DNA from 4 places in the Streptomyces sp. NPDC056486 genome. Region 2 is predicted to be linked to each of the others. Evidence: riboswitches for the same ligand, from Rfam matches in the RefSeq annotation. Region 2 holds a riboswitch; each other region holds the start of a gene.

What was found. A riboswitch is a leader RNA that binds a small molecule or an ion and turns the genes downstream of it on or off. The one in region 2 is predicted to bind cyclic di-AMP.
Positions count from the first base shown of each region.
Region 1: linked by a shared signal. The riboswitch ahead of ACFQ7F_RS25575 (M23 family metallopeptidase) and the one ahead of ACFQ7F_RS40845 (M23 family metallopeptidase) in region 2 are both predicted to bind cyclic di-AMP.
Region 3: linked by a shared signal. The riboswitch ahead of ACFQ7F_RS25060 (transglycosylase family protein) and the one ahead of ACFQ7F_RS40845 (M23 family metallopeptidase) in region 2 are both predicted to bind cyclic di-AMP.
Region 4: linked by a shared signal. The riboswitch ahead of ACFQ7F_RS33955 (transglycosylase SLT domain-containing protein) and the one ahead of ACFQ7F_RS40845 (M23 family metallopeptidase) in region 2 are both predicted to bind cyclic di-AMP.

Region 1 covers NZ_JBHTSF010000070.1:37,356-45,075, forward strand. Annotated here, with positions in the region: gene ACFQ7F_RS25555 (CobW family GTP-binding protein) at 1-346, shown strand, start outside; gene ACFQ7F_RS25560 (DNA topoisomerase (ATP-hydrolyzing) subunit A) at 372-2,825, opposite strand; gene ACFQ7F_RS25565 (M16 family metallopeptidase) at 3,045-4,394, shown strand; gene ACFQ7F_RS25570 (M16 family metallopeptidase) at 4,391-5,776, shown strand; cyclic di-AMP (ydaO/yuaA leader) riboswitch at 5,974-6,137, shown strand; gene ACFQ7F_RS25575 (M23 family metallopeptidase) at 6,150-6,953, shown strand; gene ACFQ7F_RS25580 (GntR family transcriptional regulator) at 7,188-7,720, shown strand, end outside.
Region 2 covers NZ_JBHTSF010000197.1:5,238-12,957, forward strand. Annotated here, with positions in the region: gene ACFQ7F_RS40805 (hypothetical protein) at 1-98, opposite strand, end outside; gene ACFQ7F_RS40810 (hypothetical protein) at 388-648, opposite strand; gene ACFQ7F_RS40815 (alginate lyase family protein) at 780-2,003, shown strand; tRNA gene ACFQ7F_RS40820 (tRNA-Met) at 2,091-2,164, shown strand; gene ACFQ7F_RS40825 (hypothetical protein) at 2,256-2,624, shown strand; partial or broken gene ACFQ7F_RS40830 (pyridoxal-5'-phosphate-dependent protein subunit beta) at 2,771-2,944, shown strand; partial or broken gene ACFQ7F_RS40835 (MFS transporter) at 2,967-3,221, shown strand; gene ACFQ7F_RS40840 (PP2C family protein-serine/threonine phosphatase) at 3,392-4,648, shown strand; cyclic di-AMP (ydaO/yuaA leader) riboswitch at 4,870-5,016, shown strand; gene ACFQ7F_RS40845 (M23 family metallopeptidase) at 5,028-6,119, shown strand; gene ACFQ7F_RS40850 (aldo/keto reductase) at 6,304-7,248, shown strand; gene ACFQ7F_RS40855 (PrsW family intramembrane metalloprotease) at 7,245-7,720, opposite strand, start outside.
Region 3 covers NZ_JBHTSF010000068.1:12,177-19,896, forward strand. Annotated here, with positions in the region: gene ACFQ7F_RS25050 (cytochrome P450) at 1-973, shown strand, start outside; gene ACFQ7F_RS25055 (transglycosylase family protein) at 1,110-2,120, shown strand; cyclic di-AMP (ydaO/yuaA leader) riboswitch at 2,302-2,493, shown strand; gene ACFQ7F_RS25060 (transglycosylase family protein) at 2,497-3,216, shown strand; gene eno (phosphopyruvate hydratase) at 3,492-4,778, shown strand; gene ACFQ7F_RS25070 (septum formation initiator family protein) at 4,897-5,376, shown strand; gene ACFQ7F_RS25075 (DUF501 domain-containing protein) at 5,434-5,970, shown strand; gene ACFQ7F_RS25080 (exopolyphosphatase) at 5,967-6,893, shown strand; gene ACFQ7F_RS25085 (NAD(P)/FAD-dependent oxidoreductase) at 7,292-7,720, shown strand, end outside.
Region 4 covers NZ_JBHTSF010000122.1:7,521-15,240, forward strand. Annotated here, with positions in the region: gene snpA (snapalysin) at 1-76, shown strand, start outside; gene ACFQ7F_RS33925 (alpha/beta hydrolase family protein) at 293-1,498, shown strand; partial or broken gene ACFQ7F_RS33930 (PP2C family protein-serine/threonine phosphatase) at 1,688-1,972, opposite strand; gene ACFQ7F_RS33935 (hypothetical protein) at 2,463-2,810, opposite strand; gene ACFQ7F_RS33940 (hypothetical protein) at 2,774-3,202, opposite strand; gene ACFQ7F_RS33945 (hypothetical protein) at 3,202-3,738, opposite strand; gene ACFQ7F_RS33950 (hypothetical protein) at 3,913-4,611, opposite strand; gene ACFQ7F_RS33955 (transglycosylase SLT domain-containing protein) at 5,085-5,825, opposite strand; cyclic di-AMP (ydaO/yuaA leader) riboswitch at 5,830-6,024, opposite strand; gene thpR (RNA 2',3'-cyclic phosphodiesterase) at 7,187-7,720, opposite strand, start outside.

The DNA.
Region 1 (7,720 bases), on a different contig from region 2:
CTTCTCCTGCGAAGTACCCATGAGCCCCCGCCCGTTCATGGCCCTCCTCGACAGCCGGCCCGAAGGGCTCTACCGCATCAAGGGGTACGTCGACTTCGGCGCCGCCGACCCGCGCAACAAATACGCCGTGCACGCCGTGGGGCGGTTTCTGCGCTTCTACCCCGAGCCGTGGGCGCCGGGCGAGGCCCGCCTGACCCAGCTCGTCCTCATCGGGGCGTGCATCGACGTACCCGCTCTGGAGAAGGAGCTCGACGCATGTCGTGCGTACGCCCCGCACGCTGATGCCGACGAGCACAGCATGTGGGGCGTACTGCGGTACGTACAGGAACTCGATCCGGTGGAGTAAGCGGAGTAGGCGGAGCAGCAGTCGGCTACGCCGGGCCTGCCACCGCCGCCACCGGCTTCGCCAACGAGACCCCCGAGCCGTCGCGGCGCGGGTCGATCTCCGGCAGCTCCGCCGGCAGGCCACTGCGCTGGGCCGCGAGCGGCGGTGTCGGGCCCGCCCACGCGAAGCTCAGACAGTCCTCGCCCTTCAGGAAGCGCTGGACGCGCACGCCACCCGTGGCCCGGCCCTTGCGGGGGTACTGGTCGAACGGCGTCACCTTGGCCGTCGTCTGCACCGAGTCGTCGAGCGTGCCGCGCGAGCCCGCCACCGTGAAGACCACGGCGTCCACGGCCGGGTCCACCGCCACGAAGGAGATGACCTTGACGCCGTCCGCGAGCTTGATCCCCGTCATGCCGCCCGCGGCACGGCCCTGCGGGCGTACCTGCGCGGCTTGGTACCGCAGGAGCTGGGCGTCGTCCGTGATGAAGACCAGGTCCTCCTCACCCGTGCGCAGCTCGGCCGCGCCGACGATCCGGTCACCGTCCTTGAGGGTGATGACCTCCAACTCCTCCTTGTGGGAGGGATAGTCCGGGACCACGCGCTTGACCACGCCCTGTTGGGTGCCGAGGGCGAGGCCCGGTGAGGACTCGTCCAGGGTCATCAGGCAGATCAGGCTCTCGTCCCCCTCCAGGGAGAGCAGCTCCGAAACCGGCGCACCTCCGGAGATGTTGGGTGCCGCGTGCGTCTCCGGAAGTTGCGGGAGGTCGACCACGGAGAGGCGCAGCAGCCGTCCCTCGGACGTCACCGCGCCCACCTCGCCCCGCGCGGTCGCGGGGACGGCGGAGACGATCACGTCGTGCTTGACGCGCTTGGTGTCGCTCTCGGCGAACGGCTCACCATTGGCCGTACGGGCCAGGAGGCCGGTCGATGAGAGGAGCACGCGGCACGGGTCGTCCGCCACCTGCAGCGAGACCGTGGGCGCCGGGGTGCTCGCCGACTCCAGGAGGACCGTGCGCCGGTCAGTGCCGAACTTCTTGGCCACGGCGGCCAGTTCGGCGGAGACCAGCTTGCGCAGCTCCGCGTCCGACTCCAGGATCCGGGTCAGCTCGTCGATCTCGGCCTTGAGCTTGTCGCGCTCGGACTCCAGCTCGATACGGTCGAACTTGGTCAGGCGGCGCAGCGGCGTGTCCAGGATGTACTGCGTCTGGATCTCGCTCAGCGAGAAGCGCTCCATCAGGCGCTCCTTGGCCTGTGCGGAGTTGTCGCTGGAGCGGATGAGCCGGATGACCTCGTCGATGTCCAAAAGGGCGACAAGGAGCCCCTCGACCAGGTGCAGCCTCGCCTGCTTCTTGCTGCGGCGGAACTCGCTGCGGCGGCGCACGACGTTGAAGCGGTGGTCGAGATAGACCTCGAGGAGTTCCTTGAGGCCGAGCGTGAGGGGCTGGCCGTCCACCAGGGCCACGTTGTTGATGCCGAAGGACTCCTCCATCGGCGTCAGTTTGTAGAGCTGCTCCAGGACGGCCTCAGGGACGAAGCCGTTCTTGATCTCGATGACCAGACGCAGGCCGTGCGAGCGGTCCGTGAGGTCCTTGACGTCGGCGATGCCCTGGAGCTTCTTCGAGCCGACCAGGTCCTTGATCTTCGAGATGACCTTCTCGGGTCCTACGGAGAAGGGCAGTTCCGTCACGACCAGGCCCTTGCGGCGGGCCGTCACGTTCTCGACGGCCACCGTCGCGCGGATCTTGAAGGTGCCGCGCCCTGATTCGTACGCGTCCCTGACCCCGGAGAGGCCGACGATGCGGCCACCCGTGGGCAGGTCCGGGCCCGGCACGAAACGCATCAGCGTCTCCAGGTCGGCCCCGGGGTGCTTGATCAGGTGGCGGGCGGCGGCGATGACCTCGCCGAGGTTGTGCGGCGGCATGTTCGTCGCCATGCCGACGGCGATGCCCGACGAGCCGTTGACCAGAAGGTTCGGATAGGCCGCAGGGAGGGTGACCGGCTCCTGCTCCTGGCCGTCGTAGTTCGACTCGAAATCGACGGTGTTCTCTTCGATCGACTCCGTCATCAGAGACGTCGCGTCGGCCATCTTGCACTCGGTGTACCGCATGGCGGCCGGCGGGTCGTCGTTGCCGAGCGAGCCGAAGTTGCCGTGCCCGTCCACCAGGGGCAGGCGCATGGAGAAGGGCTGGGCCATGCGCACCAGGGCGTCGTAGATCGACGCGTCGCCGTGCGGGTGCAACTTACCCATGACCTCGCCCACGACACGGGCGCACTTCACATAGCCGCGGTCGGGGCGCAGGCCCATCTCGTTCATCTGATACACGATCCTGCGGTGCACCGGCTTCATGCCGTCGCGGGCGTCCGGCAGGGCGCGCGAGTAGATGACCGAATACGCGTACTCGAGGAAGGAGCCCTGCATCTCGTCGACGACGTCGATGTCGAGGATCTTCTCCTCGAACGACTCGTCGGGCTGCGGGGTCTTCGTGCTGCGGCGGGCCATCGCTGCTGCGGCTCCTTCACGGTGTCTGCCAGGGCATCAACGGGATCTGACGCCGACCATTGTGCTCTGTCCCACTGACAACGCCGACCACGACCCGGACTTCGACCGCGACTACGCCGAGCGCGGAGCGGGAACTTCACCGGTTGTCAGCACGCTTGCATACAGTGGCACGACTGGCAGAATTTCCAGCTTTTCGCGATCGAAGGGACGTACATGCCCATGGGTCACACGGCCACAGCCGAGGCCGGCTCCGGCGGCCTGACAGCGACCGAGCACCGGCTGGCCAACGGCCTGCGCGTGGTGCTCTCCGAGGACCACCTGACCCCGGTCGCCGCGGTCTGCCTCTGGTACGACGTCGGCTCGCGCCACGAGGTCAAGGGGCGTACGGGCCTCGCTCACCTCTTCGAGCACCTGATGTTCCAGGGCTCGAAGCAGGTGCACGGCAACGGCCACTTCGAGCTGGTGCAGGGTGCGGGCGGGTCGCTCAACGGCACCACGAGCTTCGAACGCACCAACTATTTCGAGACCATGCCCACACACCAGCTCGAGCTGGCCCTGTGGCTGGAAGCCGACCGGATGGGCTCGCTGCTCTCCGCGCTCGACGAAGAATCCATGGAGAACCAGCGGGACGTCGTCAAGAACGAGCGCCGCCAGCGCTACGACAACGTTCCCTACGGCACGGCGTTCGAGAAGCTGACCGCCCTCTCGTACCCCGAGGGCCACCCCTACCACCACACCCCGATCGGCTCCATGGCCGACCTGGACGCGGCGACGCTGGAGGACGCGCGGAACTTCTTCCGTACGTACTACGCGCCCAACAACGCCGTCCTGTCGGTCGTCGGCGACATCGACCCGGAGCAGACCCTCGCCTGGGTCGAGCAGTACTTCGGGTCCATCCCCTCGAACGACGCCAAGCAGCCGCCGCGCGACGGCTCGCTGCCCGACACGATCGGCGAGGAGCTGCGCGAGGTCGTCGAGGAAGAGGTACCGGCCCGCGCCCTGATGGCCGCCTACCGCCTCCCGGAGGACGGCACGCGCGCGTGCGACGCGGCCGACCTGGCGCTCACTGTCCTGGGCAGCGGCGAGTCGTCGCGGCTCTACAACCGCCTGGTGCGCCGCGACCGCACCGCGGTGGCGGCCGGGTTCGGCCTGCTGCGCCTCGCCGGGGCCCCCTCGCTCGGCTGGCTCGACGTGAAGACGTCCGGCGACGTCGAGGTCCCCGTCATCGAGGCCGCCGTCGACGAGGAGCTCGCCCGCTTCGCGGAAGAGGGCCCCACCGACGAGGAGATGGAGCGCGCCCAGGCACAGCTGGAGCGCGAGTGGCTCGACCGGCTCTCCACCGTGGCAGGACGCGCGGACGAACTGTGCCGGTACGCCGTCCTGTTCGGAGACCCGCAGCTCGCCCTGACCGCCGTCGGGCGCGTCCTGGACGTCACCGCCGAAGAGGTCAAGGCGGCCGCAGCGGCCCGCCTGCGCCCCGACAACCGCGCGGTGCTCGTGTACGAGCCCACAGCGGCCCCTGAGGGCGCCGAAGCCACCGACGAGGACGAAGAGGAGGCGGCGAAGTGACCGAGGCCGCGACGATGCAGTTCCACCCACAGCCCCAGGCAGGCACCGCACGGCCGTGGGCCTTCCCCGCGCCCGAGCGAGCCACCCTGGACAACGGCCTCACCGTGCTGCGCTGCCACCGCCCCGGCCAGCAGGTCGTCGCCGTGGAGATCCACCTCGAGGCGCCGCTCGACGCCGAGCCCGCGGGCCTCGACGGCGTCGCCACGATCATGGCGAGGGCATTCAACGAAGGCACCGACAAACACTCCGCCGAGGACTTCGCCGCGGAACTCGACCGCTGCGGCGCCAGCATGGACGCGCACGCCGACCACCCCGGCGTCCGCGTCTCCCTCGAAGTGCCGGTCTCCCGCCTCCCGAAGGCGCTCGGCCTGCTCTCCGACGCCCTGCGCGCCCCCGCCTTCGCGGACAGCGAGATCGAACGCCTCGTACGCAACCGCCTGGACGAGATCCCGCACGAGGCCGCCAACCCGGGTCGTCGCGCCGCCAAGGAGCTCTCCCGGCAGCTGTTCCCGGCGACGTCGCGCATGTCGCGCCCCCGCCAGGGCACCGAGGAGACGGTCACGGCCATCGACTCGGCGGCGGTGCGTGCCTTCTACGAGAAGCACGTGCGTCCCGCCACGGCGACCGCCGTCGTCGTCGGCGACCTGACCGGCGTCGACCTGGACGCCGTCCTCGCCGACACCATCGGCTCCTGGACGGGCGGCACGGCCGAGCCGCGCCCGGTGCCCCCGGTGACCGCCGACGACACCGGCCGTGTCGTCATCGTGGACCGCCCCGGCGCCGTCCAGACGCAGCTGCTCATCGGCCGCGTGGGACCGGACCGGCACGACCGCGTGTGGCCCGCGCAGGTGCTCGGCACGTACTGCCTCGGCGGCACCCTCACCTCGCGCCTCGACCGCGTCCTGCGCGAGGAGAAGGGATACACCTACGGCGTACGGTCGTTCGCCCAGGTCCTGCGTTCCGCGCCGGACGGCACCGGTGCCGCGATGCTGGCCATCAGCGGCTCGGTGGACACCGAGTCCACAGGACCGGCGCTCGACGACCTGTGGAAGGTGCTGCGCACCCTCGCCGCCGACGGCCTCACGGACGCCGAGCGCGACGTCGCCGTGCAGAACCTGGTGGGCGTGGCCCCGCTCAAGTACGAGATGGCGGCGTCCGTCGCGGCCACCCTCGCCGATCAGGTCGAGCAGCACCTTCCGGACGACTTCCAGGCGCAGTTGTACCGCCAGTTGGCCGCGACCGGCACCGTGGAGGCCACCGCCGCCGTGGTGAGCGCCTTCCCGCAGGACCGCCTGGTGACGGTGCTCGTCGGTGACGCCGCACAGATCGAGGAGCCCGTCAGGGCGCTCGGCATCGGTGAAGTGAGTGTGGTCACGGGCTGAGTGACAGTCAGGACATATCGGGACCCCGGTGGCTGGAATTTGCTACCGGGGTCCTCATATGTCCGAATTAGTATGGAGGTTACGTGTCTGCCCTGTGGCGTGCGCTACAAAAACTCTGATCCGTTTGTCGTTTGAAAGACGCCCCGCTTAGCGTCGGTCCGGCTGTTCGTCATGCAGTACGCCGCACCCGCGGCACCGGACAGTCATCGCCGAGTCCCCGTACGGCGCGAGCCAGGGGAGCCGGGGACCCACATGTCCCCTTGGGGTGAATCGGGAACCTTGCCGTGAGGCGAGGGACTCGTAGGAGACCTTCCTGCTCCGAACCCGTCAGCTAACCCGGTAGGCGAGAAGGAAGGAAAGGATCAGCCGCTTCATGGCGTTCACCCGTGCCACCGGGAAGCACCGTCGCCCGAGCCGCCTCACGCGTACGACCGCGAACGTGGCGGGCGTCGCAGCCCTCACCACCACCGGTGTCATAGGAGGCCTGGCCGCTCCGGCCCTCGCCGCCGACGACGCCGTGGCCCTCGAGCACACCGGCCTCACCCAGGCGGTCTCCGTCGGCGACTCGCTCGCCCAGAGCATCGACGCGCAGGCCGCTGCCCAGCAGCAGGCCGCCGACGACGCGGCAGCGGCCAAGAAGGCCGAAGAAGCCGCCAAGAAGAAGGCCGAAGAGGCCAAGCGCAAGGCCGAGGCCGAGGCGAAGGCCAAGGCCAAGAAGGAGCGCGAGGCCAAGGAGCGTGCTGCTCGCGAGGCCGAGCGCAAGCGCCTGAACAGCTACGTCTCCCCGATCACCGGCTCGTCCGTCTCCACGGGCTACCAGACCGGCGGCGGCATGTGGTCCTCCGGCAGCCACACCGGCATCGACTTCCACGCCGCGTCCGGCACCACGGTCCACGCGGTCGGCTCCGGCACCGTCGTCGAGGCCGGCTGGGGCGGTGCCTACGGCAACAACGTGGTCATCAAGATGAACGACGGCACGTACACCCAGTACGGCCACATGTCGTCCCTCGGCGTCACCGTCGGCCAGGCGGTCACTCCGGGCCAGCAGATCGGCCTCTCGGGCTCCACCGGCAACTCCAGCGGCCCGCACCTCCACTTCGAGGCCCGCACCGGCGAGGACTACGGCACGGACATCGACCCGGTCGCGTACCTCCGCGCGCACGACGTCGGCGTCTGATCCCTGACCCCGGACCGTCGCACGAAGCGCATCTGATCCACCGAAAGCCCCGGCTCGTCGAGAGCCGGGGCTTTCGCGGTACCCGAGTGCCCCCGAACCGCACCCGTGCCGCCTTTGGCCAAAATATATCCATGGATTTCGGCCCGCCATCGGAAATTCAGCCGCCCTGCAATAGGGTCACTGAAAAGGCGTCGATCGACCGCGTTTCGCGGGGATTAAGGCGGAGGTCAGGTCATGCGCATTCCCGCGCACTCGGTATGCACGGCCATCCGGGACGACATCGTCTCCGGTGTCTACGAACGGGGTGGCCGGCTCACCGAGGAACTGCTCGCACGCCGCTATGGAGTCTCCCGCGTCCCCGTGCGCGAGGCCCTGCGCACCCTGGAGGCCGAGGGCTTCGTCGTCACGCGCAGACATGCGGGCGCGTGCGTCGCGGAGCCCACCGAGCAGGAGGCGGCCGACCTCCTGGAGATACGCATGCTCCTGGAGCCCCTTGGTGCGGCCCGCGCCGCACAGCGCCGCACGGATGCGCACCTGAAGGTCCTGCGTGGCCTCGTCAGGCTCGGCCAGGACCGTTCGAGGCGCGGTCAGAGCGAGGATCTGCGCTCGTTGGGCGGCTGGTTCCACGAGACGCTCGCCCAGTCGTCCGGCAGCCCGGGCCTCACGGCTCTGCTCACCCAGCTCCGGCACAAGATCGCCTGGATGTACGTCGTCGAGACGTCGGCCGCCCCCGCGGAGTCCTGGGCGGAGCACGCCGCGATCGTCGA
Region 2 (7,720 bases):
CAGTGGGCCTGGACCGCGTAACCGCCGGTCAGGACAAGCGGATAGGGGGAACCAAGAGCGAGGACGTCCTTGAGCAGCTGGGCGTGCAGCTCTGGCATGGGCGGCTTCTTCACGCGGCGGCAGCTCGCCCTGTGGCCGTACGCAGCTCGGGGAACGCGTCCTCCCAGACATCGCGCACCGTGTTGCCGATGAGGGTCCGAAGGCGAGCGCGGCCGGCAGACGCCGCACGAACTTGATCCGGATCGGGGATTGATACGGGGCATCTTCATGCGCAAAGAGGGCACACCGACCTCCTGCAGGCCTTCGACGATGTACTCGGTCTACGACTCAGGCCCAGGTCAGGAAGGTTCTGACCTGGGCCTGCCGCGCGATGGGGGCGGGTGGCGCTCAGTGCAGCGGCGGCAGGGCCCTCGCCGCGTGATCGATGACGTTGCCGTTCGCGCAATTGTTCTCGGGGTTGCTCACCCAGTCGCCGAGCACCGGCACGACCGCGACTTCCTGCAGGCACACGGCCGCTGCCGTGAAGTTCCAGTTGTTCGCGGCGTCGGTGCCGTCACTGAAGTCGCTTTCGGCATCGGCGTGCGCGGGAGCGGCGAGGGCGAGACTGCCGAGGACGAGCAGTCCGGCGAGCGTGGTGATCTTCTTCATGGGCTGACAACGAAGATCGCGTAGATACGTCACCCGCGGCAGCCCCTCGCCCGAACGGCCCCGCCGCGCCTGCGCCCCCGCTCCCCTCGGGTGACGCTGGGCCTGCCAGGTGGCCGATCCGGAGGTACAGCATGGGTTCCCGACCAGGTTCCGTACGACGGGCTCTCGTGATGGTGCTCGTGCCGTTGCTGGTCGGCGTCTCGGCGGCCTGCGGAGGGACAGGGAGCGGCAGCGGCGGGGCGACCGAGCGGGCGCGCTCCGCCGAGCAGGGCTTCGAGCACCCCGGAGTGCTCGTCAGCAAGGCGCAGCTGAAGCGCGTGCGCGCCCATGTCGAGGCGCGCGAGCAGCCCTGGCTGACGGCGTTCGAGCGGATGCGGGACAGCAAGTACGGCGCGGCCGACTACAAGGCCAAGCCGTACGCCGTCGTCGAGTGCCCGCCCGACACCCGCCCCGGACAGGGTTGCGTCGAGGAGCGCGAGGACGCCATCGCCGCGTACACCCAGGCCCTGCTCTGGAACATCACCGGCGAGCGCACGCACGCCGAGAAGGCCGTGCAGATCATGGACGCCTGGTCGGGGGTGATCACCCGGCACACGGAGGCCAACGCGGGCCTCCAGACGGCCTGGGCGGCCTCCTCGTGGGCGCGCGCGGCCGAAGCCGTGCGCTACACCTACGACGGCTGGAGCGACGGCGAACTCCTGCGTTTCGAGCGGATGCTGCGCAACGCCTACCTGCCCCAAGTGCGCGAGGGAGCAGCCGATTTCAACGGTAACTGGGATCTCCTGATGGCCGACGCGACCATCAGCATGGCGGTCTTCCTCGACGACCACGAGTCCTTCGAGAAAGCGGTCACGCATTTCAGGACCCGCGTGCCCGCCTACTTCTATCTGAAGTCGGACGGACCACTGCCCGTCTCGCCCGCGGGCAGCGGCATCAATACCCCGGAGAAGCTCCAGAAGTACTGGTTCGGGCAGAAGACTTTCGCCGACGGGCTTTCCCAGGAGACCTGCCGCAACTTCAAGCACGCCAGCTACTCGCTCGCGGCCACCGCGCACATCGCCGAGACCGCCTGGCATCAGGGCGTGGATCTGTACGGCGAGGTCAAGGAGCGGCTGCGGGCCGCGCTCGAATTCCACGCCAAGTACCAGCTGGGCGCCAAGGCGCCGGGGTGGCTGTGCGGCGGCAAGGTGCGGCGCGACATGGGGCCCGACACCGAGGTCGGTCTCCATCACCTGCGGGATCGGATGAAGCTGGACCTGCCGGAGACGGAGAGGCTCACGCGGAAGCAGCGGCCCGAGGGAACGGACGGTCTGTTCGTGGCCTGGGAGACGCTGACGCACGCCGAGAACGCGTGAGCGGCGGGCTCCGTTCGCCGTGTTCGCCGGTGGTTCTCGGCCGGTTCGCTTTCACTCCCCCTGATGGCGTAGAGTTGCATTCAACGGCGCGGGGTGGAGCAGCTCGGTAGCTCGCTGGGCTCATAACCCAGAGGTCGCAGGTTCAAATCCTGTCCCCGCTACTAAAGACCGAAGGCCCGGATCCATTACTGGATCCGGGCCTTCGGTGTTTTTTGCGTAAGTGTGCGTGCGGTGCGTAGTTTCATGGTCACTATGAGTCGTCTGCGAACCGTGCTGTCGGTGGTGCTGCTCGCCGCCTGTGCGCTGTTCGTCGGCGCGTGCCACGGCCACCACGGTCTCGCCCCTGCGGGAACCAGCGTGGTCGCTCCGGCGCACCACGTCTGTCCGGGGGCTGGGCACGCGGAGCACGCCGGTGCCGGGCGGCAGGCCGTGGGGGCGTCGGCGGAGCGGAAGCGGGGCGAGCGCGGAGGCGGTGGACGGGCGGCGGCGTGGCCGTTCGTGCGGTGGAGCGGGTGGGGAAGCGGTGGGGGGAGCGGGCGCGCGGGGTGCGCGCGGACGCGGGCCGGGCCACCGCTCGCGGGGCAGCGGCTTCTCGTCGCCATCGGGGTGGACCGGAACTGACGGGTGCGCAGTGCGCGCGTTCCGCGGCGCCTGAGGTGCCAGAGGTGCCAGAGGGGCCTGAGGTGCCTGAGGTGTCCGAGGTGTCCGAGGTGCCTGCGGCAGTTTCCCCGTACCGAGTGCCTGAGTACCCGAAGGACATCACGTACATGATCAGCAAGCTTCAGCCCGCGGCGGCCGCCGTGGGGAACACACCCGTGCTCTGGATCGACGAGCCGTCCCCGGACGGCGGGCGCGGCTACTGGGCCAAGCTGGAGGGCTTCAACTTCGGTGGGATCAAGGACCGCGCCGCCCTCCACATGGTCGAACGGGCACGGGTGCGCTGGGGGCATCCCGTGCACATCGTCGGTCGTCGCGCTGTCCGGTGACCGTTGGGTGGCCACGCACTACGGCCTCTACAACACGGTGTGCGGCATCGGCATCACCGCGGGGAACCTCGCGACCGGCGCGCTCCTGGGCGCCACCCGGTCCGCCCCCGCGGTGCTCTGGCTCGGCCTCGCGGCCCTGGGCGCCAGCTGCGCGCTCGCCCTGCGCGGCCTCTCCAGGGCGGGCCGCCTGGCCCCACAGCCGGCCGGGGTGCGGTTCGCCGACAAGCCCTGACCCGGCCTAACCCGGTCGGCCCACACCGGTCGCCCCGCGCCCCCGCTCCGGGAACCCTGGACGAGCGTGGCCATGGATCTGTCCTGGTCGCGGGATTCGGCAGGAGAAGACCGGTGGGGCAGCGAGGAGGAAGCGGCGGGCGAGGCGGCCGAGGGGAGGGGGTGACGGGCATGGGGCCGGGCGAGAGCGAGGGCGAGGGCGCGAGTGCGGGTTCGGGTAAGCCCGCGGGCAGGTCCGTGAGCCGACCTCCCGGCAGGCGGCCGCGCGGGGCTTCCGGCAAGAGCCCCGTCGTCAGACATGAGCGGACGTTCGTGCGGGCCCTTCCGCTGCTGCTCATCGTCGTCGGGATCGTCTACGACATCTCGACCCCGCCCCAATTCACCGCCGCGCCCCTCTTCACCGCCGCCCCGCTCGTCGCCGCACCCTTCTACTCGCTGCTCAGCACCACCCTCATCGGCGCCGGTGCCTCCCTCGCCGTGCTCGGCCTGCACTTCAAGACCAACACCGGCACCGACGTCGATGCCGTCACCGAGGTGTTCACCGTGGTGACCGTCGCCGTGCTCGCCGTCCTCATCAACCGTGTCGTACGCCGCGGCGACGAACAGCTCGCCTCCGCCCGCTCCATCGCCGAGGCCGCCCAGCGCGCCGTACTTCCGCAGCCGGATCCCCGGATCGGCGGGCTCGATGTCGCGGCGCGGTACGAGGCCGCGGAGGCCGACGCGTTCATCGGGGGTGATCTGTACGCCGTCCAGGACACCCCGCACGGCGTACGCGTCATCGTCGGCGACGTACGGGGCAAGGGCATGGGCGCGGTGGCGGCCGTCGCCGTCGTCATCGGGGCGTTCCGGGAGGCCGCCGAGCAGGAGACCACGCTGGAGGCGGTCGCCCAGCGCCTTGAGCGTGCCCTCGCGCGTGAGGGCACGCGGCGCGACGGGCTCGACGACTTCGAAGGATTTACCACCGCCATCCTCGCGGAGATCCCGCACAGCGACGGTCTCGTACGCCTCATCAACCGTGGGCACCCGGGGCCGTTGCTCCTGCGCGGCGACGGGCGGCTGTGCGTGCTGTCCGCGACCGAGCCCGCGCTGCCGCTCGGGATGGGTGAACTGGGCGCCTGGCCGGACCGCGCGGACGAGACGGAGTTCCCGCCGGGGGCGATGCTCCTGCTCCACACCGACGGGCTCTCCGAGGCGCGTGACAGCCGGGGCGAGTTCTACGATCCGGCCGCCCGGCTCGGTGGCCGGATCTTCCCTGGACCCAATGGCCCGGACGTGCTCCTCGCCACGCTCACCGAGGAAGTGCGGCGGCACACCGGGGGCGGGACGACCGACGACATGGCGCTGCTCGCGGTGCGGCGGCCGTTGGCGGCAGGGAGCGATGCGGCGGGGACCGATGCGACAGAGATCGATGTCACGGGCCGTGACTGAAGGACACCACTCCGCATAACAACTGACGTACTGTCAAGGAAATGTGAAGCTCCAGTGTGTGAAGAAGTGGGGTCAACTCGCCCCGTTCCGGCCATCGGTGTCCCGTTAAGTACCGGCCAGATCTGTTAACGATCAACTGGAACAGCTTGGAATACGACCCCGCCGTCTATTAACGTTCGATAACGCAGCGCGGTCGTCCCAACCGACACTCGAGTCGGCTCCGCGCGCACGCGCCTAATCCCGCAAGGGAGCCGGGGAACCACCAATTGGGGTGAATCGGTCATCTGTGCATCCGTGCCAGATGCTCGTAGGAGACCTTCCTGCTCCGAACCCGTCAGCTAACCCGGTAGGCGAGAAGGAAGGAAAGGAGTGCGCCTCCGTGGCGTCCAACCGCCCTGCCCCCCAAGGCGCTTACGTACCGAATGACGACGATTTCGGTGGGTACGACGACAATTCCTGGGAGGAATGGAATCCCACCGAGGAGTCCATCCGTCCCGTCCGCGGCAGGCACCGCGTCCACAAGCGGGGCGGTGGCGGGCTCGCCCGCAGCTCCACGGTTCTCGGCGTAGGCGTCATCGCCGCTGTCGGCGCGGGCGGCATCGCCACCGCGCAGGGCGGCAAGCCCCCGGTCTCCATCGAGATGCCGGACATGTCGGCCGTCACGGACTCGCTGCCGGAGGCCAAGTCCCTCCCGGGCGTGGGGTCTTTGATATCCGACGGCTCCGATTCCTCCGACTCCGCCGCCGCGGAGAACGGCGTCGCGGTGGCCGCCGCGCCGCTGAGTGCCGCCGGGATCAGCACCGCCGACGCCGAGCAGGGCAACACGGACGCGGGCGAGGCGCTGCGGGCCCGCATCATGGAGCAGGCCGAGAACCAGCAGGACCAGGCGGACGACGCGGTCCAGAAGGCGGCCGAAGAAGCCGCCGTCAAGCAGGCAGCCGCACAGGCCGCCGCCAAGCAGACCGCGGCCGAGAAGAAGATCGCCGCCGAGAAGGCCGCCGCGAAGAAGAAGGCCGAGGCGGAGGCCAAGAAGAAGGCCGAGGCGGAGCGCCTGGCCAAGCTCGCGAAGAGCTTCACACTCCCCGTCGCCTCGTACACGCTCACCGGCACCTTCGGTCAGCCCGGCTCCATGTGGTCCTCCGGCTACCACACAGGGCTGGACTTCGCGGCTCCCACGGGCACGCCGATCAAGGCCATCCACTCCGGCACCGTCAAGGAAGCCGGCTGGGCGGGGGCGTACGGCTACCGCACGGTCCTGGAACTCGACGACGGCACCGAGCTGTGGTTCTGCCACCAGTCCTCGATGAGCGTCAGCGTCGGCCAGAAGGTCACCACCGGCGAGGTCATCGGCCGCGTCGGCGCGACCGGCAACGTCACCGGGGCCCACCTCCACCTGGAGGTCCACCCGGGCGGCGACTCCACCGGCGTTGACCCGGCGGCGTGGCTGCGTGGCAAGGGCCAGTCGCTCTGATCCAGTCGCTCTGATCCAGAGGCTGCTTCAGATGCTCTGAAGCAGCCTCTGAAGCAGGCTGTGAAGCAGCCGTTGAACTCCGGCGGTCCTGGCGACAACCCCCCGACGTCAGGGCTGCCGGTTCGGCACGCCCGCTCTCCGAGTTGTGCGGAATGTTGCGGTCCGTATGGGCGTTGAGCACCGTATGACTTCTCTCCGCAAGCTTGGCTCGTCCGACCTCGATGTCTTCCCGCTCGCTCTGGGCGGCAACGTCTTCGGCTGGACGGCCGACGAGGCGCAGTCCTTCTCCGTGCTCGACGCCTACACCGCCGCAGGCGGCAACTTCATCGACACCGCCGACGTCTACTCGGCCTGGGTGCCCGGCAACAAGGGCGGCGAGTCCGAGCACGTCATCGGCGACTGGCTGGCCGCGCGCGGCAACCGTTCCGACGTCGTGCTCGCCACCAAGGTCGGCGCCCACCCCGATTTCAAGGGTCTGTCCGCGAGCACCATCAAGTCCGGTGCCGAGGAGTCGCTGCGCCGTCTGCGCACGGACTACATCGACCTCTTCTACACGCACTACGACGACCCGACCGTCTCCGTCGAGGAGATCATCGGCGCGCTCGACGACCTGGTGAAGTCCGGCAAGGTGCGCGCCATCGCCGCGTCCAACGTGACCGCCGAGCGGCTCCAGGAGTTCCTCGACTTCTCCGACCGCGAGGGCCTCGCGCGCTACTCGGCGCTCCAGCCGCACTACAACCTCGTCTCGCGCGACACGTACGAGGGCCCGCTCGAGCAGGTCGCCTCGCGCTCCGGCCTTGCCGCCGTCCCGTACTACGCGCTCGCCGCCGGCTTCCTGACCGGAAAGTACCGCCCGGGCACGCAGGTCGACAGCGCGCGGGCCGAGGGCGCGGGCAAGCACCTGGAGACCGAGCGGGGCCGACGGGTGCTCGCCGCGCTCGACGAGGTCGCCAAGAACCGCGGCGCCGAGATCGCGACCGTGGCCCTCGCGTGGCTCGCGGCGCAGCCGACGGTGGCGGCGCCGATCGCGTCGGCCCGTACGGTCGAGCAGCTGCCCGCGCTGCTCGCGGTGGGGGAGCTCGAACTGACGGACGCCGAGGTGTCGGCGCTCACGGCGGCTTCCGCCTAGCCGCGGTAGGGGTTGTACGCGGGGTAGGGCATCGCAGGCTGGGCGTACGGATATCCGTAGGGGCTCTGCTGCTGGTACCCGTACGGCTGCGGGTACCCGTAAGGCGGCGGCATCGGTACGAGCACCGGTGCCGTCGCGCGCGCCGCGTAGGCGAGAGCGGGCCGTGCCGCGTCGCGGCGCTCCCACAGCGCGTGCAGCAGCTCCCGCTCCCGTACGACGAAGTCGGCGCCCGCGCGCCCCTTGCGCCCCCGGTGCCGCAGGAGCGCGAGAGAGGTCGCGTACGTCTCGTACTGGCCGACCGTGCGCGCCGCTGCCTTGCCCTGCGTGTACGAGGCGTAGTCGCGGGCGAGGGTGCGGGCACGCATCGTGCCGAGCGCGTACGGCTCGGGCGCGGTGAGCCAGCCCGCGAGCGCGTACGCGGGCAGTTCGGCGCGCACGATGCGCAGGCCGCGCTGCCTGATCCAGATCACCA
Region 3 (7,720 bases), on a different contig from region 2:
CCTTCGCCGCCTCGTCTCCAAGGCCTTCACGCCCCGCCGTGTCGCCGAATTCGCGCCACGGGTGCAGGAGTTGACGGACCGTCTCATCGACCAGTTCGTCGAGAAGGGGGAGGCCGACCTCATTCACGACTTCGCCTTCCCGCTCCCCATCTACGCCATTTGCGATCTGCTCGGGGTGCCCCGCGAGGATCAGGACGACTTCCGCGACTGGGCGGGGATGATGATCCGCCACGGGGGAGGTCCCAGGGGCGGGGTCGCCCGGTCCGTGAAGAAGATGCGCGGCTACCTCGCCGAGCTGATCCACCGCAAGCGTCTCGAACCCGGCGACGACCTCATCTCGGGGCTCATCCGCGCCTCCGACCACGGCGAGCACCTCACCGAGAACGAGGCCGCCGCGATGGCATTTATCTTGCTTTTTGCCGGTTTTGAGACGACCGTGAACCTCATCGGCAATGGCACTTATGCCCTGCTCACCCACCCCGAACAGCGCGAGCGGCTCCAGGAGTCCCTCAAGGGCGGCGACACCGGACTCCTGGAGACCGGGCTCGAGGAGCTCCTCCGCTTCGACGGACCCGTCGAACTCGCCACCTGGCGGTATGCCACCGAGCGGCTGACCGTCGGAGGGGAGGACATCGCCGTCGGTGACCCCGTTCTCGTCGTCCTCGCCGCCGCCGACCGTGACCCGGAACGCTTCGACCGACCGGACGCGCTCGACCTCTCCCGGCGCGACAACCAACACCTCGGCTACGGCCATGGCATTCATTACTGTCTCGGTGCGCCGCTCGCCCGGCTCGAAGGGCAGACCGCCCTCGCGACGCTTCTGCGGCGCCTTCCTGACCTGCGACTCGCGGCGGAACCTGGTGATTTGAGATGGCGTGGCGGGCTCATCATGCGTGGACTCCGTACGCTGCCCGTGGAGTTCACACCCGCACAGCAGAGCAAATATCAGCCACTTGAAGCGCCGTCCAGCTGACGAGCCGTCAAGACTGTGACTTTCACGTGATCTCCGCTGCATCGACTTGTGACAAGCGTTCGACTCCCGCTACGTTCACCGACGACTCGGCATCCCGTGTCGCAGTCGTCGCTCCAGTCACGCGAAAGGCAACCGCATGCTCTCCGGCAATGGTCGTCACCGACGCCCCCGCCAGGCCCCGGCCCTGATCGTCGCGGCAGGAGTCGCAGGATCGGCCATAGCCATCCCGCTGCTCGGCGCCACCAGTGCGAGCGCGGCGGACGCCGCCACGTGGGACAAGCTCGCGGAGTGCGAGAGCGGCGGGTCCTGGAGCGCGGACGCGGGCAACGGGTACTACGGCGGGCTCCAGTTGTCGCAGCAGGTCTGGGAGGACAACGGCGGCCTCGACTTCGCGCCGAGCGCCGATCAGGCCAGCCGCTCGCAGCAGATCTCCGTCGCCGAGAAGGTTCTCGACGATCAGGGGGTCAAGGCCTGGCCGAGCTGCGCGCCGGTCGCAGGCCTCACCGAGGACGGTGCCGCCGCCGACGTCGACCCGGGCGCTCCGATCACGACGACGCCTTCCGACGAAGCGACGGAGTCGGGCGACTCCGGTGCGTCGGACGGGTCGGACGGGTCGGATGAATCGGATGAGCCGAGCACGTCGCCGAGTGAGTCGGCCGACCCCTCGGACAGTGCCAAGTCTTCGGACGAGCCTTCAGATGAGCCGTCGGGCGAGTCCTCGAAGAAGCCCTCCGGTGACTCCGGCAAGTCCGGCGCCGACGACGAGTCGCGAGACAAGAATCACGACGAGTCGGGTGATTCGGATGACTCGGGCAAGTCCGGGCAGAGCGATGAGACTTCGCCGACCCCCACTCCCACCACCGGCGAGGGCGAAGGCCGCCACCGCGGCGACAGCGCGGACGGCAAGCCGTCCGGCGACGACTCCCGCGAGGGTTCGGGCCGGCACGCCTCGCGCGGCGACGAGCGACAGCAGGACGCCTCGGACGGGACGTACACGGTCCGCTCCGGAGACAACCTCTGGGCCATCGCGGACGACCACGACGTGAAGGGCGGGTGGACCGAGCTGTACGCCGAGAACGAGAAGGCCGTCGGCTCCGACCCCGATCTCATCCTTCCCGGTCAGAGCCTCGATTTGGGCGAAAAGTAGGGGAAGTTGGCGACTCGCTTTGCGCCTGATGTCCGGATTGGCGCAAGTGAGACATGGGTCTCAGAAGCCCTGATCGTCTTTGGAATTCGGCCGTCGGCATGACTACGGTCGTGACCGCTCGCCACAGCGGGCCCCGCCGGTCGGTACGCCGAGTCCTGCCAACGGCCGTTCGGGAACAGTCGTCGCGTAAGCGCCGTAGGCAGGAGCGGGGGAACCAAGGTTTCCGCCGGGCCCGGCCGTTCAGCATCGCGAGAGCGAGGCGGACGAGCGGACGGGAACGGCTAGGGGTTAAGCCGCGCTCAGGAAGCGCGGCCGGGCAACTTCATCGGCCCGAACCCGACAGCTCACCTCGCAGGCGTCGGTGAGGGGATCACTCATGCTGTTTTCCAGCAAGGGCAAGCACCGCCGCCCGTCCAAGGCCACCCGTGTCGCCACGCTCGCGGGCGTCACCGGTGTCGCCGTCGCCGCTCCGCTGATGGCGGCCGGCCAGGCCTCCGCCGCGACGAACTCCGAGTGGGACGCCGTCGCGCAGTGCGAGTCCGGCGGCAACTGGTCGATCAACACGGGCAACGGCTACACGGGCGGCCTGCAGTTCTCGTCGTCCACCTGGGCCGCGTACGGCGGCACGAAGTACGCGTCCAGCGCGGACCAGGCCTCCAAGGCCCAGCAGATAGAGATCGGCGAGAAGGTCCTCGCGGGCCAGGGCAAGGGTGCCTGGCCGAGCTGCGGTGTCGGCCTCTCGGGCGCTTCCAACGAGGGTGGCGGTGCGCAGGAGAGCGCCCCGCAGCAGACCCAGGAGCAGCCCAAGAACGAGCCCAGCGCCCAGACCGAGCAGCCGCAGCAGGCCGCTCCGAAGCAGGCCGCGCCGAAGCCCGAGGCTCCGAAGACCGAGTCCAAGAAGACCGTCGAGACCCCGACCGGCAAGACGGTCAAGAAGGGCGACGGCGAGTACAAGGTCAAGAAGGGTGACACCCTCTCCAAGATCGCCGAGGCGAAGGACGTCAAGGGCGGCTGGCACAAGGTGTACAAGCTCAACGGCGACATCATCGACAACGCCGACATGATCTTCCCGGGTCAGCAGCTGCACCTCAGCTAAGAGGAGCCTGCTGCAGCTCGGCGGAGAAGCTGAGAGAGGCGGCGGCGCTTCGGCGGAGGCGCCGCCCGCCCCACCCCGTCCCCACGGGTCCACCCCGCCCCGGTGCGCGTATCCCCCGTACGCACCGGGGCGGGGTTTGTTTTGTTCCGTTCGGAAACTTTTTGCTCTCGGTTTGTCCATAGGGCGGCGGCTCGGCTCGCTCTTGCCCGGGAGCCGGTTAGGCTCGTGTCCGCGAGGCCAACGCCCCGCGTACCCGCGTCACATCCCAGAAGGAGATGCTCGTGCCGTCCATCGACGTCGTCGTAGCCCGGGAAATCCTGGACTCCCGAGGCAACCCCACGGTCGAGGTCGAGGTCGGCCTCGACGACGGCAGCACGGGTCGTGCCGCCGTTCCGTCCGGTGCGTCCACCGGTGCTTTCGAGGCCATCGAACTCCGTGACGGTGACCCCAACCGTTACCAGGGCAAGGGCGTGGAGAAGGCCGTCCTCGCCGTCATCGAGCAGATCGGCCCGGAGCTCGTCGGGTACGACGCGACCGAGCAGCGCCTGATCGACCAGGCGATGTTCGACCTCGACGCCACCGACAACAAGGGCTCGCTCGGCGCCAACGCCATCCTCGGCGTCTCGCTCGCCGTCGCGCACGCCGCGTCGGAGGCCTCCGACCTGCCGCTCTTCCGCTACCTCGGCGGCCCGAACGCGCACCTGCTGCCCGTTCCGATGATGAACATCCTGAACGGCGGGTCGCACGCCGACTCGAACGTCGACATCCAGGAGTTCATGATCGCGCCGATCGGCGCCGAGTCGTTCTCCGAGGCCCTGCGCTGGGGCACCGAGGTCTACCACACGCTGAAGAAGGTCCTGAAGGACAAGGGCCTCTCCACCGGCCTGGGCGACGAGGGCGGCTTCGCCCCGAACCTGGACTCCAACCGCGCCGCGCTCGACCTCATCCTCGAGGCCATCAAGCAGGCCGGTTACGTCCCCGGTGAGCAGATCGGCCTCGCTCTCGACGTCGCCGCTTCCGAGTTCTACAAGGACGGCAAGTACGAGTTCGAGGGCAAGTCCCGCTCGGCCGCCGAGATGACCGAGTACTACGAGGAGCTCGTCGCCTCGTACCCGCTCGTCTCCATCGAGGACCCGCTGTTCGAGGACGACTGGGCGGGCTGGAAGGTCCTCACCGACAAGCTGGGCACCAAGGTCCAGATCGTCGGCGACGACCTCTTCGTCACCAACCCGGAGCGCCTGGCGCGCGGCATCGAGGAAGGCGCCGCCAACTCGCTGCTCGTCAAGGTCAACCAGATCGGTTCGCTGACGGAGACTCTGGACGCCGTCGAGATGGCCCAGCGCAGCGGCTTCAAGTGCATGATGTCGCACCGCTCCGGCGAGACCGAGGACGTCACCATCGCCGACCTCGCCGTCGCCACCAACTGCGGCCAGATCAAGACCGGCGCCCCGGCCCGCTCCGAGCGCGTCGCCAAGTACAACCAGCTCCTGCGCATCGAGGAGATCCTGGACGACGCCGCGGTGTACGCGGGCCGTTCGGCGTTCCCCCGCTTCAAGGGCTGAGCACTGCTCCTGAGCCCCGGCTCGGGCTTCGGCTCCGCTGAGTAGTTACCTACGTCCTCGTACTCGGTCCCGTACCGTGTGCGAGGACGTACGTACGTATCGGGGAGGCGGGGCACACATGGCCGTGAAGGACCGCGACCGGTTCTCCACCGCGACCAGGCTGCGGCTGCTCGGCGAGCAGACCGCGGAGCGTGTCTACCGCTCCCAGACGAAGCGTCAGGCGCGCCGCTCCCGGCTCACGGGACGCGCCGCGCTCCTCGCGCTCGTCCTCTGCTCGCTGGTCGTCGCGCTCGCCTACCCGATAAGGCAGTACGTGTCGCAGCGCGCGGAGATCGCCGATCAGCGCCGCGAGCAGGCCGAGCACCGCGAGAACGTCGAGAAGCTGCGGGACGAGAAGGCCCGCTGGCGGGACGACGCGTACGCGGAGCAGCGTGTCCGGGAGCGGCTGCACTATGTGATGCCGGGCGAGACCGGCTACACGGTGATCGGTCCCGGGGCGGCGAAGACGCAGCGCACCGACCAGGGGGCGGCCGCCAGGCCCTGGTACTCGAACGTCTGGGACGGCGTCGACAAGGCCGACAGCCCGGACGAGGACTGACTTCTCTCACCCGTACCTCTCGTCTACCTCTCGTAGCGAACCGATCGAAAGACAGGCATGGAAACGCCCCCGCCGACCACCCCGCGCACCGAGCCCACCGACGCCGACGTCGAGGCCTTCAAGCAGCAGCTCGGCCGTCCGCCGCGCGGTCTGCGGGCCATCGCCCACCGCTGCCCGTGCGGGCAGCCGGACGTCGTCGAGACGGCGCCGCGCCTTCCGGACGGGACGCCGTTCCCGACGACGTACTACCTGACGTGTCCGCGGGCCGCCTCCGCGATCGGCACTCTTGAGGCCAACGGCGTCATGAAGGAGATGTCGGAGCGCCTGAAGACGGACCCCGAGCTCGCCGCGGCCTACCGCGCGGCGCACGAGGACTACATCGCGCGCCGTGACGCCATCGAGGTCCTTGAGGGCTTCCCGAGCGCGGGCGGCATGCCCGACCGCGTGAAGTGCCTGCACGTCCTGGTCGGCCACTCGCTGGCCGCGGGCCCCGGTGTGAACCCGCTGGGCGACGAGGCGATCGCGATGCTCCCCCAGTGGTGGGCCAAGGGAGCGTGCGTGACGCCGTGCGCCGATCAGGAGTCCGCCAAGTGACCCGCGTGGCAGCCATCGACTGCGGCACGAACTCGATCCGCCTCCTGGTGGCGGACGCCGACCCCGCGACCGGCGAGCTGGTCGACCTGGACCGCAGGATGACGATCGTCCGCCTGGGGCAGGGAGTGGACAAGACGGGGCGCCTCGCCCCCGAGGCACTCGACCGCACCTTCGCGGCCTGCCGCGAGTACGCCGAGGTCATCAAGGAGCACGGCGCCGAGCGCCTGCGCTTCGTGGCGACCTCCGCGTCCCGCGACGCCGAGAACCGCGACGACTTCGTCCGCGGCGTCCTGGACATCCTCGGAGTCGAGCCGGAGGTCATCAGCGGTGACCAGGAGGCCGAGTTCTCCTTCACGGGTGCGACGAAGGAGCTGGCGGGCAGCGACCACCTCGCCAAGCCCTACCTCGTCGTGGACATCGGCGGCGGCTCCACGGAGTTCGTCGTCGGCGAGGACCAGGTCCGCGCCGCCCGCTCGGTCGACGTCGGCTGTGTGCGCCTCACGGAGCGGCACATCCGCACCGACCCGCCCGCGCCCGCCGAACTCGACGCGGTCCGCGCCGACATCGGGGCAGCGCTCGACCTGGTCGAGCGGACGGTGCCGATCGGCGATGCCCGCACCCTGGTCGGCCTCGCGGGTTCGGTGACCACGGTGGCCGCGATCGCACTGGGCCTCGACGCGTACGACTCCGAGGCGATCCACCACTCCCGTGTCTCCTACGAGCAGGTCGCCGAGATCGTCGGACGCCTGACCCGCTCCACGCACGACGAGCGCGCGGCGATCCCGGTGATGCATCCGGGGCGGGTGGACGTCATCGCGGCGGGCGCGCTCGTACTCCTGTCGATCATGGACCGGACCGGGGCCCGGGAGGTCGTCGTCAGCGAGCACGACATCCTCGACGGCATCGGCTGGTCGATCGCCTGAGCGCGTCATGTAGCGTCTGAGCGGCTGGTGGAGGGGTCGGACGGCCCCGTGGCGACTGGCCGTCGGGAAAGTTCGTGAAGTTCTTCACAAGGAAATCGGCTCGGTTGGCCGATGTTCAGGGGTTCCGGACCCCTGAAAGTGATCCCCGAGGGCCGCGCGACCCATGACAGTGAAGGTTCGCCGGCGTGTCCGGAGTATGAACCGCGTGAGTGGTCCACTGCGCCGTGAAGGCGAGATCGGCAGCTCACAAGGGGTGTGGAACGTCTCGGGTGATCCCGTGGTTCCCCTGGGGCGCTATGGCCTGTGTCACGTGGGCGGCGAAGTGTAGCAGAGGGCCTACCCATGCTTGTGAAGGGGCGCACGAGCGACCCCCCTCGGGCAGGTGGATACTCGATGGCATGAGCACCACGGAGCGTCCCAGGATCCTCGTAGTAGGCGGTGGGTACGTAGGCCTGTACGCAGCTCGGCGCATCCTCAAGAAGATGCGCTACGGAGAGGCGACCGTCACGGTCGTCGACCCCCGGTCGTACATGACCTACCAGCCCTTCCTCCCCGAAGCCGCAGCCGGCAGCATTTCGCCTCGGCACGTCGTCGTCCCGCTGCGACGCGTGCTGCCCAAGGCGGAAGTTCTGACCGGGCGGGTCACCACCATCGATCAGGACCGCAAGGTCGCGACGATCGCCCCCCTCGTGGGCGAGGCGTACGAGCTGCCTTTCGACTACCTGATCATCGCGATGGGCGCGGTCTCCCGCACCTTCCCGATCCCCGGCCTCGCCGAGCAGGGCATCGGCATGAAGGGCATCGAGGAGGCCATCGGCCTGCGCAAC
Region 4 (7,720 bases), on a different contig from region 2:
CCAGCGGGTCAACAGCCTCTGGGCCAGGGGGATCGCCGCCCTCCAGGACAAGGGTGAGCTGACGAAGGTCCGCTGACCCCGCACGCCACCCCGGGCGGACTGCTGCGTACTGCAAACAGCCGCCGTGGCCGGCGAGGGCATCAGCCCCAGGGTGTAAACCCGTGGGCTGATGCCCGCGCGAGTAGTTAAACGGTGGGCCGATGCCGCGGGGGAGGGGCACGTGACAGCGTCGCCCTGTGCCCACGGACCAGCCGCGCGGCACGGTTGACGATCCGTCACCAGGGGAGGGCCCATGACCACCACACCGTTCATCAGCCGGAAGGGCATGACGCGCCGCAACATGATGGGAGCGGCGCTTGCCGTCGGAGCCGCCGTGCCGCTCGCCGGCGTTGCCGGGTCCGCGTGGGCCGCCCCCGCCGCGACGCGGCTCACGCTGCCCGTGCCGACCGGGCCGCACCCGGTGGGCACGGTCCAGCTGCACCTCGTCGACCGGTCGCGTCCGGACGACATCGCGGGTCCCGGGCACTTCCGCGAGCTGATGGCCACCGTCTGGTACCCCGCCCGGGACGTCCAGCGCTACCCGGTGGCGCCCTGGATGCCGGCCGGCGCATTTCAGGCCTTCCTCGCCGATGCCGGGTTCAGCGATCTGGCCTCCCTGGGGCCGCTCACCGCCGGCCACGTGGGTGCTCCGGTACGGCGAACGGGCCGACGGCTGCCCGTCGTCGTGTTTTCGCACGGCGCGCACAGCCACCAGGGCGACCACACCGTCATGGTCCAAGAGCTCGCCAGCCACGGATACGCGGCTGTGACGGTGGCCCACCAGTACGACACGTACACCGCGTTCCCCGACGGTCGGATCGCCGTCCCGCTCCACGACAGGCAGGCACCGACGCTGCCCGGGGACTTCGCCGCTGACCTGCGCTTCGTCCTCGACTGCGTCGAGCAGCTCGCTGCCGGGGGCAATCCCGACGTCGACCACAAGGAGCTGCCGACCGGGCTGCTCGGCTCCCTCGACTCGCGGCGCATGGGCGCGTTCGGCTGGTCGAAGGGCGGGACGGCTACCGCCTGCGCCACACTCGCGGACGAGCGCATCCGGGCCGGGCTGAGCCTCGACGGCCCGATGCAGATGAACCCGCCGCTGGCCGGTGACTTGGACCGGCCGTTCATGATGATGTCCGCCGCGTTCACCCGGGCCACGGATCCCGAGGTCGCCGCATTCTGGTCGCACCTGCGGGGCTGGCGACTGAACATCCGGGCCCAGGGCGCCGCCCACGTCTCGTACGGGGACAACGAGGCGCTGTTCCCGCAGGTGGCGAAGCTGCTCGGATGGAGCGCGCAGCAGCTCCAGGACGTGATCGGCACCCTCGATCCCGAGCAGGCGGTGAAAATCCAGCAGGCGTATCCGCTCGCGTTCTTCGACGAGCACCTGCGCCACCGTCGGGGGCACCTGCTCGACGGGCCGACCCCGGCCTTCCCGGCAGTGGCATTCCTCCCGTGAGCACCCGGGACCGGATGTCCGCCGCCGGCGCGCGGCAGCGGTCGGGCAGGGGGGTGCGTGCTCCTGCCCGACCGCGGTGGCTACCCCTTGGGCCGAGCCGTCAGACGCAGCGGAGTCGGTACTCGTCGGCTTCACGGATGAGTCCCTGAGAGCGGATCTGGTGCATCTCGAAGTGCATGCCGCTCGCTCCTACTGCTGGAGCTCCATGACGTCGGCGACCACGCAGCTGACGTTGTCGGGACTGCCGGAGCCGTTGGCGAGGGCGATGAGTTCGCGGACGGCTTGCTCGGGCTCCCTGATCTCGGAGAGCACCCGGCGGATCTCATCGGTTGGCACGACGGTCGACAGGCCGTCGGAGCACAGCAGATATCGGTCTTCCTGCCGGGCGTCGTGCAGGCGTATGTCGGGGCTGCCGTCGGCTCCATGGCCCAGAGCTCGTAGCAACAGCGACCGCTGGGGATGGGAGGCGGCTTCTCGCCCTGCGGGTCCTCGATGACCGTGACGGCCTGGCCGACTTCGTGGAGGTCGGATGCCGTCTTCATCTCGGGCCCGGGTACGGCGGTGCCGTCCTGGCGCTGCAGCGTGTAGTGGTAATCGCGGTTCTTGCGTCCCTGGCCCGGGTCCCGACGTTCCTTCGTGACCGTCGCCGAGACCTCATCGCCCCGCTGTTGCAGCGTCAGGTCCTCACGGGCCATACCCGCGACGCCCACGGACATCACGGAGACGCCCACGATGAACAGCGCCGCGTACGTACTCGCCTCACCTGTGGCACCCAGCCTCCGGATCAGCACGGTGAGCAGCACTGCGTGCACGATCCACAGGGGCACCTGGAGCCCGAGGCCGAAGTCGCCGGCGACCAGGTACATCCCGACGATCGCGGCGAGCGCGTAGCAGCCGACGGCGATCGCCAGCGGAGTGCGGTAGCGCCTGTCCGGCGCCCCTTCCGCGTGCTTCTCGCCGACGCTCATGTCGCGACGTCCTCCTCGGTCGGTCCTTCTTTGACCGGTCCCTTCTCGGCCGGCCCGTCATCGGTCGGCTCCTGCGTCGAGACCGTCTTCATGATGCCGCCGAGCAGATCGAGGTACTCACTCCAGTGCTCCCTGTCGTCGGTCATGAAGAGGAAAAGAGCCGAACCGGGGCCGGTGCTCAGGGGCACACAGAACTGGACCTGCCGGATCGTCGTGGGGATGGGGTCGTCGAGGCCGAAGAGCACGCCGGGCAACTCCAGCTCCTGGTCTCGGATGCAGAGGGCGGACGGGCCGTACGGCAACATGATCAGGGCGACCTCGGCGTCCGGATCTGTCGGCGCCACTGGAGGGCCGTGCGCTTGGCCGAGCCCTGCCTGTCCTGGCCGCGGGGTCCGACGTCCGGTCTTTCGATGAGTACAGACAGCGTGCCCTGCGACAGCTCACCGTCCGGCATGCGCAGGAGACAGGCCGACACGTGCTCGGCGCCCGCCGCGATCGCGGTCTGCAGCGCGTACTCACCGGAGATGACGAGGCTGAACTTCTGCAGGGGCGTGGCGGCACCGGCGAAGAGCGGGTCGACCGCCTCCGCCATCCGCAGCATCCGCTCCTCGGGGTCCTCCAGCAGGTCGAACCGCGTGAAACCGGGTGGGAGCTCGAACCAGAGGTCAGGAACGTCCGTGGCGGCCCGGCCGTCCGCGGAAACGGTAGCCGCGTACCCCAGGTCAGTGGTCGCCATCAGTCCGTCAACTCCCATGCTCCCAGGCCTATCGCACTGCCGACGGCGACCGCTCCGCCGAACTTGCCGCCGTCGGTTCCCGTGGCAACGTTCGCCACACCCGTCCCCCAGGTCGCGGCGTCGTACTTGCCCGTGCTCGTTTCGTAGGCGTTGATCGCGGTCGGCGCCGTCCAGGCGAGCTGGGCGGCGGCCTGGACACCTTCCGTGGCGGTCAGCGCGGCGCCCCGGGGAACCCCGAGCTTTGCGGCAGCGGCCATGACGGGCTTGTCGATCACCTTGGCGACCGGGTCCGCCGCCTTCATCACGTTCTTCGCCGTGGTGCCCGCCGTCCTGATGCCGACCTTGGCGCCGGCGGCGACACCACCGGCCCCACGCCCCGCCTTGAATCCGGCCATGACTCCCGCCTTCGCCGCACCGACGCCGGGCACCATGCCGAGGGCGTCACCGCCGAGCGTGAGCCAGTTGCCGATCCGCTCACCGGTCGGCGGCCACAGGCCGTCCACGCCGTACGCCGACGCGTGCGCCAGGAGTGCCACAGCACTCAGGCGCCGGCCCGCGCCAGAGACGTAGGACAAGCTGGGGTGCAGGTCTGGCTCAGCAGCATGCTCAGCCGATGGGTTCGCGCATCTCCTTGCGAACTTGCAGAGTCGTCCGTGCAATTGCGTCAAGGTCGACGGACTCAGGTTCCTGCACTGCGGTTTCCGGTGTGATCACCCGACAGCCGCCCCGGTGTTGTCGTCGCCCCAGGCGCACATCGGCACGTTGCTGCGGCTGCCGTTCTGTTCTGAGGTCAGGACCTGACAGCTCAAGGTCACCTTCGAGCCGACGGGCGTGACGTCGTGTGCGGGCACGGCGACCGTGGCGCCCTGGCCTTTGGTGGCGCCTTCCATCAGGTAGTCGCGAGCTCGGTCGGGGTCTTTGTACCGGCCGTAGATACCGGAGACGACCAATTTGCCGCCCTCCTGGTCGCCCCGCCCCGTGTACTGGGCCACCACTGCCTTCGGGTCACGCACGTTGGCCCGGCTCCGGTTCTCCTCGACGATCTGCTTGCCGGCGGTGGAGGAGAAGTCCTGAGACAGCCGGTACGTCCCGCCGACCAGCTCGTCCGGCACGCTCATGCGGTACTTCGCCTCCGGGAACCCTCCCTCTGAGCCGTCCACGAACAAAGCAACTCCAGCGAGCACCACCACCAACGCACCGACGATGCCACCGGTGATGCCCAACACCTTGGCGGTACTGCGCCGGGAAGGAGGCGGGCCCATGGAAGGTGCGCCCCACGGGCCGGGCCCCCCAGCCGCGGGGTAGGGCTGCGCGTAGGGAGGACCCTGCTGCGGGAACTGCGGCTGGACGGGCGGCGGTCCGAAGGACGTATGCGGACCCGAACCACCTGGCTGTGAAGGCGTGGACATGGCGACACGCTACGCCAGCAGGGGTGAGACCAACGCCTCGTTTGCTGGGGCGCCCGCTGGCCCAGCGCAGTATGTGGCAGGTCCTGGTGGGCGTCGCTGTGCCTGAGTCGCCGGGGAAGCAGACTATGCAGGCCTCCATGAGTTTGACATCCGGGCGGACGAACCGGTCTGGTGCCCTCCGTCTGCCCGGCTGCGCGACTCTCTGCCCCTGGCCTCCTGGGCTATGCGCAGCTGCTGAGCCGCTCAGGGAAGAGAGCTCGCTGGCGCATGCGCCGGTGCGCGGCCGCCCCGGTGACGCGAGCGCCTAGGGCTGTCGGTGGCCGCAAGCCTCGTCCCGGCGCCGGGCGAGGCAGCCGCGGAGATGCGGCGTGCCTGCCGGCGTGTGCTGGCGGGAGCGGTGCGCGGACCGAGAGCGGCCTGAGCCCAAGGCACACGGTGCGCCGGGCTTGCAGCGGATGAGGGGGGTGGGGCTTCTAGTAGGGCCCGTTCACGTTGTCGATCGAGCCGTAGCGGTCGGCCGCGTAGTTGCAGGCAGCGGTGATGTTGGCGACGGGGTCGAAGCTGTCCGTCGACGTGCCGGGCACGTGGTACGCGGCGAACGTGGGGTCGATGACCTGCAGGAGTCCCTTGGAGGGTATTCCGGCGGCGGCGTTGGAGTCCCAGTTGTTGGTGATCTGAGGGTTGCCGGAGGACTCGCGCATGATGTTGCGGTGGATGCCCTCGTAGGTGCCGGGGATGCCGTGCTGGGCCAGTACGTCGAGCGACTCGTTGATCCAGCCGTCGAGGTCGTTGGTGTAGGCCTTCTTCGCCGGGGCTGCGGCGGGCTCTGCGGAGAGCGTGTCCGTGCGCTCGGAGCGGTCTGCCCGCTCGGCGGACGCCGGCTGGGCCGGTGCCTTCTCGCCGAGGGTGAGCTTGAGACCGGGGTGGATCAGCTTCGGGTCGTTGCCGAGGGTGCTGCGGTTGTCCTCGTACAGCTTCTTCCAGCCGCCGCTCAGGGAGTGCTCGCGGGCGATCTTGGAGAGGGAGTCGCCTGCGGTGACGACGTACGTCGTGGGGGCCGCGGCGGGCTTGGCGGCGGTGCCGGCCGGCGCCGCGGCTGCGGTGGTCGCGCCGAGCACCGGGAGGATGAGCACGGCGCCGCCCGTGCTTGCGGCGGCGATGTTCCGGGTGAGCGGGCTGGACTTGGGGCGGCGGTGCTTTCCCTTTGCAGGCATGACGAATTCCTCTCCGTCGCCTACGAGGTGAGCTGTCGGGTTCGGACGGGAGATGTCCGGTCGCACTGCGAATGCGACTTCACCCCGAGTCGTTCCGGAATCCGGATCGACGGCTTACCTGGGTCCCCCGCTCCTGCCGTGCGTGAGTGAGTGGGTGGGAGGGTTTCCGGACAGCGGCAGGATTCGGCGTTCCATCCGGATTAACGGTGACGTTAGGCGAGAAAGCCCGGACGGAACAAGACACGAATTCGCATAGGGAATGCGCGAGACCTGTCCCTGGTGAACAGAACTCGTTGCCCGCATTGATCAAAAACCCCAACTTTCTTAGCGCGCAACGGAAGTACGCTCAGCGGCTCCCAGGGGCGCGGTCGCGACAGTGTGACTCAATTCACTGAATGGGCTACGGACTGGAATGCGGATGAAGGAGGTATTAGATCGCCTTGTCTTGCGCGAAAGAAGTTAAACTGGGGCATAAAGCTCCATGTGCCCTTAGTGGTGCGAATGGGTGGCTTCCCCTGTGAAGGTGGCACCTTGTGAGCCCGTCTTTCAGGTCAAAACGGACACCCTGCCCCCGCTGCTGACGCGACCGCGCGGTCACTCCTCCGCGAGCGGCGTGTCCCCGACGGAACGGACCGGCAGAGGGTCCGCGGCAGTGTTCATGACCGGGTGATGATCGGAATGAGCGCGCTGGGTGTGCGGGGTATTCGTCTCGTGTGGAACAGGCCTTCTCCCACGTCCCCAGCCAACAGGCCCCGTCGCGACGCCACCCTGCTGGATCAATAAGTCACTGCCCTGAGCTAGCCAAACCACGCCCCGATGGATGCTGTTGGGGGAGGGGGCGACGGGGGCGACGTGGAGGCTTCGGGGATGCGAGTGGGTTGACGGGTGTTGTGCGTCGGGGGCCTCTGCACTCGGGCGGCGGAAGTTCTGAGGATGCTGAGGGCGGCCCAGTCCCACCCATACGTCCGGAGGGCCAAACCCCCGGATTTTTCCGGGAGTTCTTCTCTCTCCTAGAGAATGCGTATCCCTTCTTCAGGTTCAAGTATCCGAAGGGGGCGCTTGCATTCCGGGGCAGGTATTTAGGCTGGAAGCCGCAGGGTTATGGAATGAGCCCGGAGGGTGCATTCCGTAGCTCTCGTGTGGGGCATCGCTGAAATGTCAGTAGGTAAGCGTAATTTCTGTGCCCCCGTCAGATTATGCTCGTTGCTCTGAACTGCGGTGCCCGTCTGGAGGTAGTGGCGGAAAGCGGGAATCGCCAGTGGCGTCAACTGGCCTAGATGCAGGACGGCTTCCCGAGACATCAAACTCTCTGCCCGCCGTTAGGGGATCCTCCTGGTGTGGGCGTGGGTGTGGGTATGTGTCTAAGTCCGTTTGCGTGGTGGCTGCTGGACGGGGTCCTCATCGTGGGGTGGCGAGGTGGGGCTGCCGAAGTTCCAGGCGCCGATGTCGCGGTAATGGATGGGGCCGGGGCCGCGGCCGGTGTTGCTGGCGACCAGGTGGAGGCGCTGGGCCTGCCATGAGCAGCCGGTGAATCCGGCTAGTCCGGCGGCGGCTTCTGCTGCGCACGAGGGGGTGTCGCGGCGGGCGCGGGCCAGTGTCAGGTGCGGGCGGAACGGCCGGTGCGTGTGGGTGATTCCGCAGTGGTCGGCGACGGCGCGTACGTCGGTGGCGAGCAGGTGCAGCCTTTCGAGGTCGCCGTTGATTCCGCTCCACAGCACCCGCTCGTCGAAGTGCCCACCGCCGTGCAGGGCCAGGGTGAGGGATCGGCGGGTTGCTGCGAGGCGGGCGAGCGGTGCGTGCAGGAGTTGCACCGTCGGGGCGGGGACTTCGCCGAGGAACGCCAGGGTGATGTGCCAGTCCTCGATGCGGTTCCAACGCATGCGGGGATGTGCGTG